Linked DNA regions of Pseudosulfitobacter sp. DSM 107133. The protein of the gene in region 2 interacts with the protein of the main gene of each other region in a pairwise test. Links are inferred from orthologs where the notes say so. Each region holds a gene or a part of one and is shown on either strand. Other genes may lie near its edges.

The links. The genes of interacting proteins can lie anywhere in the genome.
Region 1: the proteins of pheT (region 2) and secD interact in binary tests that used the Escherichia coli proteins (3 or more experiments, as listed by UniProt). The link is inferred for Pseudosulfitobacter sp. DSM 107133 from one-to-one orthologs.

Annotation. Positions count from the first base shown.
Region 1 is NZ_CP085154.1:1,497,001-1,499,918, reverse strand. It holds secD (protein translocase subunit SecD), read right to left. Parts: upstream 2,332-2,918; coding sequence 670-2,331; downstream 1-669. Other genes in the region: DSM107133_RS07400 (serine--tRNA ligase), read left to right, coding at 2,821-2,918; yajC (preprotein translocase subunit YajC), read right to left, coding at 2,332-2,610; secF (protein translocase subunit SecF), read right to left, coding at 1-668. UniProt on the Escherichia coli protein: Part of the Sec protein translocase complex. Interacts with the SecYEG preprotein conducting channel. SecDF uses the proton motive force (PMF) to complete protein translocation after the ATP-dependent function of SecA.
Region 2 is NZ_CP085154.1:663,832-671,768, reverse strand. The notes cover bases 4,920-7,919. They hold pheT (phenylalanine--tRNA ligase subunit beta), read right to left. Parts: upstream 7,618-7,919; coding sequence 5,221-7,617; downstream 4,920-5,220. Other genes in these bases: DSM107133_RS03295 (YrhK family protein), read right to left, coding at 7,729-7,919; DSM107133_RS03305 (hypothetical protein), read right to left, coding at 4,920-5,221. Outside these bases: DSM107133_RS03330 (GMC family oxidoreductase N-terminal domain-containing protein), read right to left, coding at 1-905; DSM107133_RS03325 (Lrp/AsnC family transcriptional regulator), read right to left, coding at 902-1,372; ald (alanine dehydrogenase), read left to right, coding at 1,513-2,631; large conductance mechanosensitive channel protein MscL, read right to left, coding at 2,742-3,173; DSM107133_RS03310 (YtoQ family protein), read right to left, coding at 3,316-3,762; more of DSM107133_RS03305, read right to left, coding at 3,773-4,919; more of DSM107133_RS03295, read right to left, coding at 7,920-7,937.

The DNA.
Region 1 (2,918 bases), 830 kb from region 2 along the record:
CGCACGCGGTCGAACACCACCACCGTATCGTTCAGCGAATAGCCGACGATGGTCAGAAGTGCAGCAATGATCGCAAGATCGAACCGGATTTGCACCTCGGAAAACACGCCGATGGTCAGGACCACGTCATGCACCAGCGCCACCACAGCACCCAGTGCAAACTGCCATTCGAACCGCAACCAGATATAGACCAGCACCGCCCCGATCGCCAGAACCACAGCCAAAACGGCGGTCTGGATCAGCTCGCCCGACACTTTCGGGCCAACCGATTCAACCGAGATGAACTTGATATCCGGCACGACAACCGCCAGCGCCGCTTCAACAGCGTCAATGGTTTCCGGCGTGACCGCCTCTTGCTCGTCCTGAGCCTGAATGCGGATCATCGCGACGTTCTTGTCGGGCCCAAAGCTGGGATCGAACACCTCGGTGATCGAAATATCACCCAAGCCCAGCGTCGCAATCGCGTCGCGGTACTGTCCGATGTCCACAGCTTGCGTGCTTTCGGTGCGGATGGTGGTGCCGCCGCGAAAGTCGATGCCATAGTTCAGACCCTGCAACAGGAACGAGCTAAAGCCGATCACGACCATCAGGGCCGAAAGCCCCAGCCACAGCTTCCAGCGGCCGAAGAAATCAAAGTGCGTTTCGTCAGGGACCAGTTTCAAACGCATATCAAACCTCGATCTGCTTGGGGCGGCGACGTTCATACCACATGACGACAATCAACCGCGTCACATAGACAGCGGTAAAGACGGATGTGACAATACCCAGACCCAGCGTGATGGCAAAGCCGCGCACCGGGCCAGAGCCCATGACGAACAGGATTACGGCGGTGATGAATGTGGTGATGTTGGCATCCAGAATGGCGCTCAGCGCCTTTTCATAGCCCAGCTCGATGGCCCGTGCAGGCCCGCGTGCCGATTTCAGCTCTTCGCGGATGCGTTCGAACACCAGCACGTTGGCGTCTACCGCCATGCCGACGGTCAGCACAATGCCAGCAATCCCCGGCAAGGTCAGCGTCGCGCCGATCATGCTGAGCAATCCGAAGATCAGGCCGATATTGATGACCAGCGCGATGTTGGCGAACAGACCGAACAGACCATAGCTGAGCAGCATAAAGACCAGCACCGCGGCAAAGGCCACAGCCGTGGCGACCTTGCCCGCTTCGATGCTGTCCTGCCCCAGTTCGGGGCCGATGGTGCGCTCTTCCAGGAAGGTCAGCTTGGCAGGCAATGCTCCCGCGCGCAGCAAAACCGCAAGGTTCGTGGTCTCCTCGACGGTAAAGCGGCCCGTGATAATGCCCGAGCCACCGGGAATGTGGCTTTGGATAACCGGCGCGCTGACCACTTCATTGTCCAGAACGATGGCGAAAGGGCTGCCGATGTTTTCAGCCGTGTAATCGCCAAACCGGCGTGCGCCTGTGGTGTCAAAGCGGAAGCTGACAGCAGGGCCGCCGTTCTGGTCAAAGGCAGGTTGCGCGTCGACCAGATCCTCGCCCGAGACGACAGCCGCCGTTTCGATCACATAATAGGTGCCCTTTTCGTCCAGCGACGGCACCAGTTTTTCGCCCGGTCCAACAGAGGTGTTGGCGTCGGTGGTGCGGGTGACAACGGGGTTGAACGTCAGCTGGGCCGTGGTGCCAATGATCGCTTTCAGCTCGGCTGCCGACCCGATGCCGGGCACCTGAATCAGGATACGGTCTGCGCCCTGACGCTGGATCGTCGGTTCACGGGTGCCGACCTCGTCAATCCGGCGGCGCACGATTTCCAGCGATTGCTGCAAGGTACGTTCGTCTGTGGCCTGTTTTTCGGCATCGCTCAGGGTAACGGTGATGATATCCCCCTGCCCGCTGGCAACGATGTCGGTTGAGCCGGCCCCCGTCAGCGTCTGAACCGGCCGCGCCAGTCCGCGCACGATCTCAAGCGCACGGGGCATGCCCGACGCCTCACCGATGCGAATGCGCAAAGTTCCCGGCTGGGAGTCTTGCAGGCGGATCGTGCCGACGGTGGCCCGCTCGGGGCGCAGCGCGTCACGGATCTCCGGCCAGCTGGCCTGCATCCGCGCCTCGTACACATCTGCCACCTGCACTTCGGCCAGCAAATGCGCACCGCCGCGCAGATCAAGCCCCAGATTTACCAGACTCGACGGCATCCATTCGGGCCATTGGCCCGCGATTGCCTGATTTTCAGGGGTATCGGCACCGGCCTCGATGGCGGCAACCGCGTCGTTCGACTGCTCGACCCGCGTATAAAACGCGTTTGGCAGCGCCAGCAGCAACCCCAGGGCCACCAGGCCCCAGATGAACAGCCGCTTCCATAGACCGATTTGCAGCATTTACTTGGCGGGCTCGGTTTTCGAGATCACCTGCGCGATGGTGCTTTGCACAACGCGGATTTTCACGCCGTCGGCCACTTCGATCTCAAGCTCGTTGTCTTCCTTGACCTTGACCACCTTGCCGATGATGCCGCCCTGAGTCACGACCTGATCGCCCCGGCGCAGCGCCTGAACCATGGCCTGATGTTCTTTGACCTTTTTTTGCTGGGGACGGATCAGCAGGAAATACATGATACCAAAGATCAGGATGAGGGGAACGAACTGGCCGATTTGTTGCATGGATTGGGTCCTTTTGACGGCCTGAAACGGCCTGCTGTCGATTTTGGCAGAACCTAGGGGTGGCTTGGCGTCTGTGCAAGGTGCAATCCGGCACATAACTGCGGCATCTGGACCCGTTTCGGATGATCCAAAGGCTACCTTTCGTTCGCGTGATGGGTCATAAGGCGCGCACCGACTCAAAGCAGACACATCGCTCAGAGGAGCAGAGCCATGCACGACATCCGCGCCATCCGTGAAAATCCCGCCGCATTTGATGCGGCCCTTGCCCGCCGTGGGGATGCGCCGGTGTCCTCGGAACTGTTGTCGCT
Region 2 (7,937 bases):
CCTGACAGGCGCCACGCGCAGCGCAATTGCAGGTGGTCTTGCAAATTGGCCCCCACTTGCGGCGCGTCCTGCTGGACGGCAATGCCATGATCTTGCAGCAGATCGCCCGGTCCGATGCCCGACAGTTGCAGGATTTGCGGGCTGTTGACCGCACCAGCGCACAGGATCACCTCGGCCCCGGCCCGCGCCTGACGGGTCACACCGGCACGGTCGTATTCCACGCCCACGGCGCGCCCGTCCTCGATCAGGATTCGGCGGGTGTGGGCCTGCGTTTCGACTTTTAGCGTCTTGCCTGTCGCGGTGCGCAGGAAGGCCTTGGCCGTGTTCATCCGCCAGCCGCCCCGCTGGTTGACGCGGAAATATCCCACACCCTCGTTGTCGCCGGTGTTAAAGTCGCTGACCTTGGGCAGCCCCCAAGCCGCCGCCGCCTCCATCCAGTCGTCCAGCAGGTCCCAGTGCAGGCGCTGGTTTTCCACCCGCCATTCGCCGCCTGCCCCGTGCATGTCCGACGGTCCATCAACGTAATCCTCGGATTTCTTGAAATAGGGCAGCACGTCATCCCAGCCCCAGCCGGTCAGCCCCATCTGCCGCCAGCCGTCATAATCCGCCGCCTGCCCGCGCAGGTACAACATGCCGTTGATCGATGAACAGCCGCCCAGAACCTTGCCGCGCGGATAGAGCAGCGACCGCCCGTTCAGACCGTCTACCGGAGCCGTGCGGTACATCCAGTCGGTGCGCGGATTGCCGATGCAATAGAGATAGCCCATCGGGATGTGCACCCAATGGTAATTGTCCTTGCCGCCTGCCTCCAGCAGCAGCACGCGGTGCCCCGCATCGCTCAGCCGTTTGGACACCACACAGCCGGCGCTGCCTGCACCGACGACAATGTAATCCCAATCGCTCATTTTTCCCCCCAGACCGGCAACGCCGTCGTCTTGAACACCGTGCGCAGGGCAAAACTGGACTGCATCTGCGCCACACCGGGCAGACGCGCCAGATGCTGACGATGGATGCGTGCAAAATCCTCGGTGTTCTCGGCCACGACTTTCAGGATGTAATCGGCGGTGCCCGCCATCAGGTGACATTCCAGCACATCAGGAATACGCCGCACGGCCTTCTCGAATGCGTCCAGCACCTCGTCGGCCTGCCCTTGCAAGGTGATTTCGACAAAGACAGTGGTCGACACGCCCATCTTGCGTGCATCCAGCAGAGCAACATAGTCTTTGATGTACCCTTCGGCCTCAAGACGTTGCACACGCCGATGGCAAGCCGAAGCGCTGAGATTGACCTGTTCGGACAGGTCTGCATTCGACATCCGCCCCTTGCGTTGCAGCGCTTCGAGAATACGCCGATCGGTCGCGTCAACTGACATTTGCGCACATTCCTTCGAAATAATAGCGTTTCCACGCCAGACTATTCGACGAAAGGGGCAAATGGCGAGGGGCCTTTCGTGGGTTCTTGCGGACGAAAGGCAATAAACTGTGCGTCATACTGCAATACAGGGAATGGCAGATGAAAATCGGATGTCCAACAGAGATCAAACCACAGGAATTCCGCGTCGGGATCACACCCAACGCCGCACAAGAAGCCGTGGCGCACGGCCACACCGTCCTGATTCAGGCGGGCGCAGGCGTAGGCGCGGGGTTTGAAGACACGGCTTACACGGCTGCGGGCGCGCAGATCGTTGGTACGGCGGAAGAGGTCTTTGCCGCCGCTGACATGATCGTCAAGGTCAAGGAGCCCCAAGCCATCGAGCGCAAGATGCTGCGCGAGGGGCAAATTCTGTTCACCTATCTGCATCTGGCACCGGACCCGGACCAGACCCGCGACCTTATGGCCTCGGGCGCGACCTGCATCGCCTACGAAACCGTCACCGACCGCTCGGGCGGCCTGCCACTGCTGGCGCCGATGTCCGAGGTGGCCGGTCGGCTGGCCCCGCAAGTGGGCGCGTGGACGCTGCAAAAGGCCAACGGCGGGCGCGGCGTGCTGCTGGGCGGTGTGCCGGGTGTCAGCCCCGCCCGTGTGGTCGTGATCGGCGGCGGTGTGGTCGGCACCCATGCGGCACGTGTCGCCGCAGGCATGGGTGCGGATGTGACCGTGCTCGACCGTTCGCTGCCGCGCATGCGCTATCTGGACGATGCCTTTGCCGGTGTGTTCAAGACCAGCTATGCCAGCGCAGGCAACACCATCGAGTTGGCGCGATCCGCCGATATGATCATCGGCGCGGTGCTGGTCCCAGGTGCCGCCGCGCCCAAACTTCTGTCCCGCGCGCAACTGTCCGAGCTGAAGCCCGGTGCGGCGCTGGTGGACGTGGCGATTGACCAGGGCGGGTGCTTCGAGACCTCGAAAGCCACCACTCATCAGGACCCGATCTATGACGTGGACGGGATCATGCATTACTGCGTGGCCAATATGCCGGGGGCCGTGGCGCGGACTTCGACCCTTGCCTTGGGCAATGCGACGATGCCCTTCATGCTGGCGCTTGCGGACAAGGGGTGGAAACAGGCCTGTGCCGACGATCCGCACTTGCTGGCGGGGCTGAACGTCCACGCGGGCAAGCTGACCTATGCCGCCGTGGGCGAGGCTTTGGGGCTGGATGTAATTACGCCCGGGGATGCGCTGAAACTGTAAGCGGCAGAAGGGGCTCTGCCCCTCGGCGCATACGCGCCTTCCCCGGAGTTTATCTGGCAAGATGAAGCGAAAAGGCCCGCGCGGAGCGATCTGCGCGGGCCTTTGCCTGCTTAACGCTTGGCCAACTGGTCGCGGATTTCCAGCAGCACGTCCAGCTCGGACGGGCCTGCGGGCACATCGGGGGCCACCTCTGCGGGTTTTTCCGCGGCAGATTTGATACGATTGACCGTCCTGACCAGCATGAACACCACGAAGGCGATGATCAGAAAGTTAATGACCGCCATCAGGAACGAACCATAGGCAAAGACCGAAGCGCCAGCCTCGCGCGCCGCTTCCAGCGATGCGCCTGTGGGCACGTCGCCGGACAGAACCGCGTAGTTGTTGGTGAAATCGACACCACCGGTGAACAGGCCGATGATCGGGTTGATCAGATCCGCCACCATCGAGCTTACGATGGCGGTAAAGGCAGCGCCCACGATAATACCAACGGCCATGTCCATGACATTGCCCTTGGCGATGAAAGCTTTGAATTCGTTCAGCATGACTGATCCCTCGTTAATGATGGCGCGCTTTTTCGTTTTCCACACACCGACGTTAACCTGTTACCACAGCTTTTTGTGCGCGGCAGTCATTTTTTACGGGGAACGCAGGGCGTTAGCCGAAATTGGAAACAGCCGGTCAGGCTCAGCCCGGCAGTTTGCCGGTAAGGACATAGCGCAGGATGTCGACCACCTGGCGTGGCTCTTGGGCAACGGCCAAAGCCGCAGCGTCGACCTCTTTCAGCGCATGGGCGTGGTCAGGACCGTGCAGGACGATCAGCGATTTGCCCAAGGCCGCCGCCTGCCCCGCGTCAAATGCCGCGTTCCACTGTTTGTATTGGTCACCGAAACGCACCACCACAACGTCGGCATCGGCAATGCCCTTGCGGGTGCGGATGGCGTTGACCAAAGCCCCCTTGCGGTCGTGCCAGAACTTGTCCGGCTCGGCCCCAAGGATTTCCACACCGCAATCGTCACTGGCGGCATGATCGGTGACTGGGCTGTCAAAGGACACGTCCAGACCTTGCGCACCCTGAATGATCTGGTCGCGCCAGTCCGTGTGGATTTCGCCGGATAAGTAGACCTTCAACATAAGAAACTCCCTAGAGACAATTTGGTTTGAGTAGATATAGCCCATCAGCGCCGCGCACCAAGATGTCGGTGCGGTTGGGCAGGTCGCTGACGAACTCTTGCACTTTTACGGCCGTCCCGTCCGTCAGTTGCTTGAAGGTTTCGCCATCAGAGCTGTGCCAGATTTGTCCCTGTGATACGAAGACCAAGCCAAGAGAGTCACTTGCCGTGATCCGCATATCGACCGGCGAGCGACCAAGTGGCACGGGAAACGGGATGTCACGCAAGCTGAGATCAGGCATCAGTTCGGCCCATCCCGTCTCTTTAACCACGAAAACACGGCTTCGCCAGTTCACCCACCGGGCAAATTTGCCCAACGCCTGCATCGAGAGTTGCGGGGACGGAATACGGGACCTACCGTCGAAAAAGAAGGCTTCTGTTCCGATGTGAAAAATCGGCGGGACATGATAGACACTTTGGCGAAACGACCCGTAGCCTAATGTCCAGTTCGTGAGATGTGCCCCGTCAGCGGGCCGGTCTGACAGTGGCAGATCGAAAACCTCCATCGGACCGGACGGCGTGATTACCTGCATGACCTTGCCAAACCGCGACAACCCGCGAACACGCCCCCAAAGGGTTCTGCTTGTCCCATCGGCTTCGATCATAGGCAAAACGACGCCATCCAGCCAGATCGTGCCCACCTCATCGACCCGGTACAAGAACCGTGGCAGCCCGGTATCATCCATCAGGTAGACCAGAACGTACCTGCCAAGTTTGATGGTCAAGGTCGCGGTGTCGCGCTCAAAGTGAAGAGGTGCGAACTCAAGTTGATAAAGCGCCGCGCGGGTTCTCCAGCCCTTTCGAAAGGGGCGCCAGTCCTCCCCAGACTTCGCTATATAAAGCTGCCCCGGTGTCGCTGCCACCCAACTGTCCAGTTCGGGCACAAAACGTGGCATCGCGCCGTTGCGTATATCTGGCAGCTTGCCAAAATTTGCGGGGACAAGCCCATCGTCAGTGACCTCGGAAAAGGACTGATCCGCTTGTTTCCACACCAATATCCGGTCGCTGGCCAAATCATAGTGGATGTCGTCAAAATCCGGCAAATCCAGCTTTTCGAACGCAGCGCCGCCTTCGGGCAGCACAAACAGCTCGCCCGGACGGCTCCCGATCCCGAAAACCTGCCCATTGGGGCGGACAAAATAGTGTCCGTAACTCCACAGGTCTGAGCGCGGCCAGTCCGCCTGCAACCGCTCATAGCGCTCATCCCGGATCGTATAAAGACCGCCCCGGTTGGTGGGATGAATCACCAACCACGGATACCCTGGATAGATCAGTGGGTCAGAGGCCAGCCGATGGGGTTGCCTTATTTCAAGACCTGAACGGGGCGGGTCGTAAGACACCGGCTTCAGGCAGTAGCCCCCCGCGTTTGCACCCCCTCCGGTCAGAAGAGTTGCAAACAGCAGGGCGGCCAGCTGACGCATCACCCCCGCAGAATCCCGCCAGTCGCCTTTGTCACCTTCTCGACCACCTTGGCGCTGACCGCCTCGATGTCGGCCTCTTTCAACGTCTTGTCGGTGGGTTGCAGGCGCACGGTGATGGCCAGCGATTTCTTGCCCTCGCCCAGGCTGCCGCCGATGAACTCGTCGAACACGCGCACGTCTTCGATCAACGCCTTGTCAGCGCCCTGGGCGGCGTTGACCAGCGTCAGCGCCTCGACTTCGGCATCGACCACAAAGGCAAAGTCACGCTCGACCGCCTGCAGGTCGCTGATGGTCAGCGCGCCCTTGCTGGCACCGGATTTGCGCGGCATCGGAACTTCGTCCGGCCACAGGGTAAAGGCCATTGCGGGGCCTTTGACGTCCATGGCTGCCAGAACGCGCGGATGCACCTCGCCAAAGATGCCCAGCACCTTTTTCGGACCCAGGCAGATCTTGCCGTGACGGCCCGGGTGCCACCAATCGGCCGCGCCGCGCAGAATCTGCACCTTGGCAGGCGCGCCCATGGCGGCCAGAATGGCCTCGGCGTCGGCTTTGACATCATAGACATCTACAAGGCGCGAAGCGCCGTGCACGTCCTTGGGGCCGGTGCGTCCGACCAGCAGGCCGCTGACCAGCGTGTGCTGCTCGCCCGGCTCGCCACCGTGGAAGGCAGGCCCGACCTCGAAGAACGCCAGATTGGAAAACCCGCGCGCCTGATTGCGGGCCGCGGCGGCCAGTAGGCCGGGCAGCAGCGCGGGGCGCATATGGCTCATGTCGGTGGAAATCGGGTTTTCCAGCCGCGTCAGGTCATCGCCGCCGCCGAACAGAGCCGCACTGGCCTGATCGATAAAGCTGTAGGTGACCAGCTCATTATAGCCCAGTGCCGCCGTGGTGCGCCGTGCGATCTGCTCGCGGCGCTGGCCGGGGGTCATGACGGGACGCGGCACGCCGGGTGTCAGGCGCGGCAGCGGCTTGCCTTCCAGCTTGGTCAGGGACGCGATGCGCGCAACCTCTTCAACCAGATCGGCCTCGCCCTGAACATCTGGGCGCCAGCTGGGCACATGGGCCATGTCACCGTCAAGCCGGAAGCCCAGCGCCGTCAGAGTCTGGCGCTGCTGGCTTTCGTGGATTTCCATGCCCACCAGCGACTGCACCCGCGCCGCGTCCAGTTTGTAGGCACGCGCGGTGTCGGGGACAGCACCGGCATAGACCGGCTCGGAGGCTTCGCCGCCTGCATGCTCCACGATCATCCGTACGGCATGTTCCAACCCTTCGGGTGTGAACGCTGGGTCAACGCCCCGTTCAAAGCGATAGCGCGCGTCCGAGTTGATTTTCAGCGCACGGCCCGCATAGGCGATCTGCACCGTGTCCCAATAGGCGCTTTCGACGAAAACATTGACCGTCTCGTCAGTACAGCCCGAGGCCGCGCCGCCCATGATGCCCGCGATGCTTTCGACGCCATTGTCGTCGGAAATCACCATCTGGCCCGCTTGCAGGGTATAGTCCTTGTCATCCAGCGCAGTGATGGTTTCACCACCCGCCGCACGGTGCACGCGCAGGTCACCGGCAACCTTGTCCGCGTCAAAGACGTGCAAGGGGCGGTTCAGATCGTAGGTGAAGAAGTTGGTCACATCGACCAGAAAGCTGATCGGACGCAGGCCGATGGCACGCAGACGGTCTTGCAACCACTGCGGGCTGGGGCCGTTTTTCACACCCTTGATCACACGGCCACAGAACAGCGGGCAGCCGTCCAGCGTGTCGTCGTCAATGCTGACCTTGATGTCACTGGCAAACGTGCCCTCGACCACATCGACCGCGCTGGGTTTCAACGTGCCAAGTCCACGCGCCGCCAGATCGCGGGCGATGCCGCGCACGCCCAAGGCGTCGGGGCGGTTGGGGGTAATCGCAATCTCGATCACAGGATCGACCTTGGCGGGATCATTCGCGGCCAACCAGTCGGTGAAGGTTTGCCCGACCTCGCCCGATGCCAGCTCGATAATACCGTCATGCTCTTCCGACAGCTCAAGCTCGCGCTCGGACGCCATCATGCCATAGCTTTCGATGCCACGGATCGTGCCGACACCGATGGTGGTGTCGATGCCCGGCACGTAAACACCCGGCTTGGCCACAACCACGGTGATGCCCTGACGCGCGTTGGGGGCGCCACAAATGATCTGTTTGACGCCCTCGTCGGTCTGCACCTGACAGACGCGCAAACGGTCCGCATCAGGATGTTTTTCCGCGCTTTCCACGTAACCGATGGTAAACGCCGCCAGCGCCGCCCCGCGATCTTCGACGCCTTCAACCTCAAGCCCGAGGTCGGTCAGCGCATATGTGATCTCATCCAGTGTGGCATCGGTTTCCAGATGCGACTTGAGCCAGGACAGCGTGAATTTCATGGTCTTTTACCCCTGCGGAATATGCCGCCCTGCAATGACAAGAAATCCGGCTGGGTGCAACACCTGCGTGGGCGCGTGGCTGACGCAAAGGACCACCGAACAGTTTGCATGTCAGTCTTTTTCGAACCGCTTGCCCAGATCTTTCGCATCCCCTGCCGCCGCCAGCCGCAATTCACGGATCAGGCGCAGCGTGGGCTTGGTGGCAAACAGCACCGATCCCACGATGAACAGCCATGTGCCGGGAGTCTGCCACGCCTCGGACAGGAACATGACCGACCCGATCAGAAACAGGCCCGCCGCCGCAAAGTCGATCAGCGTAT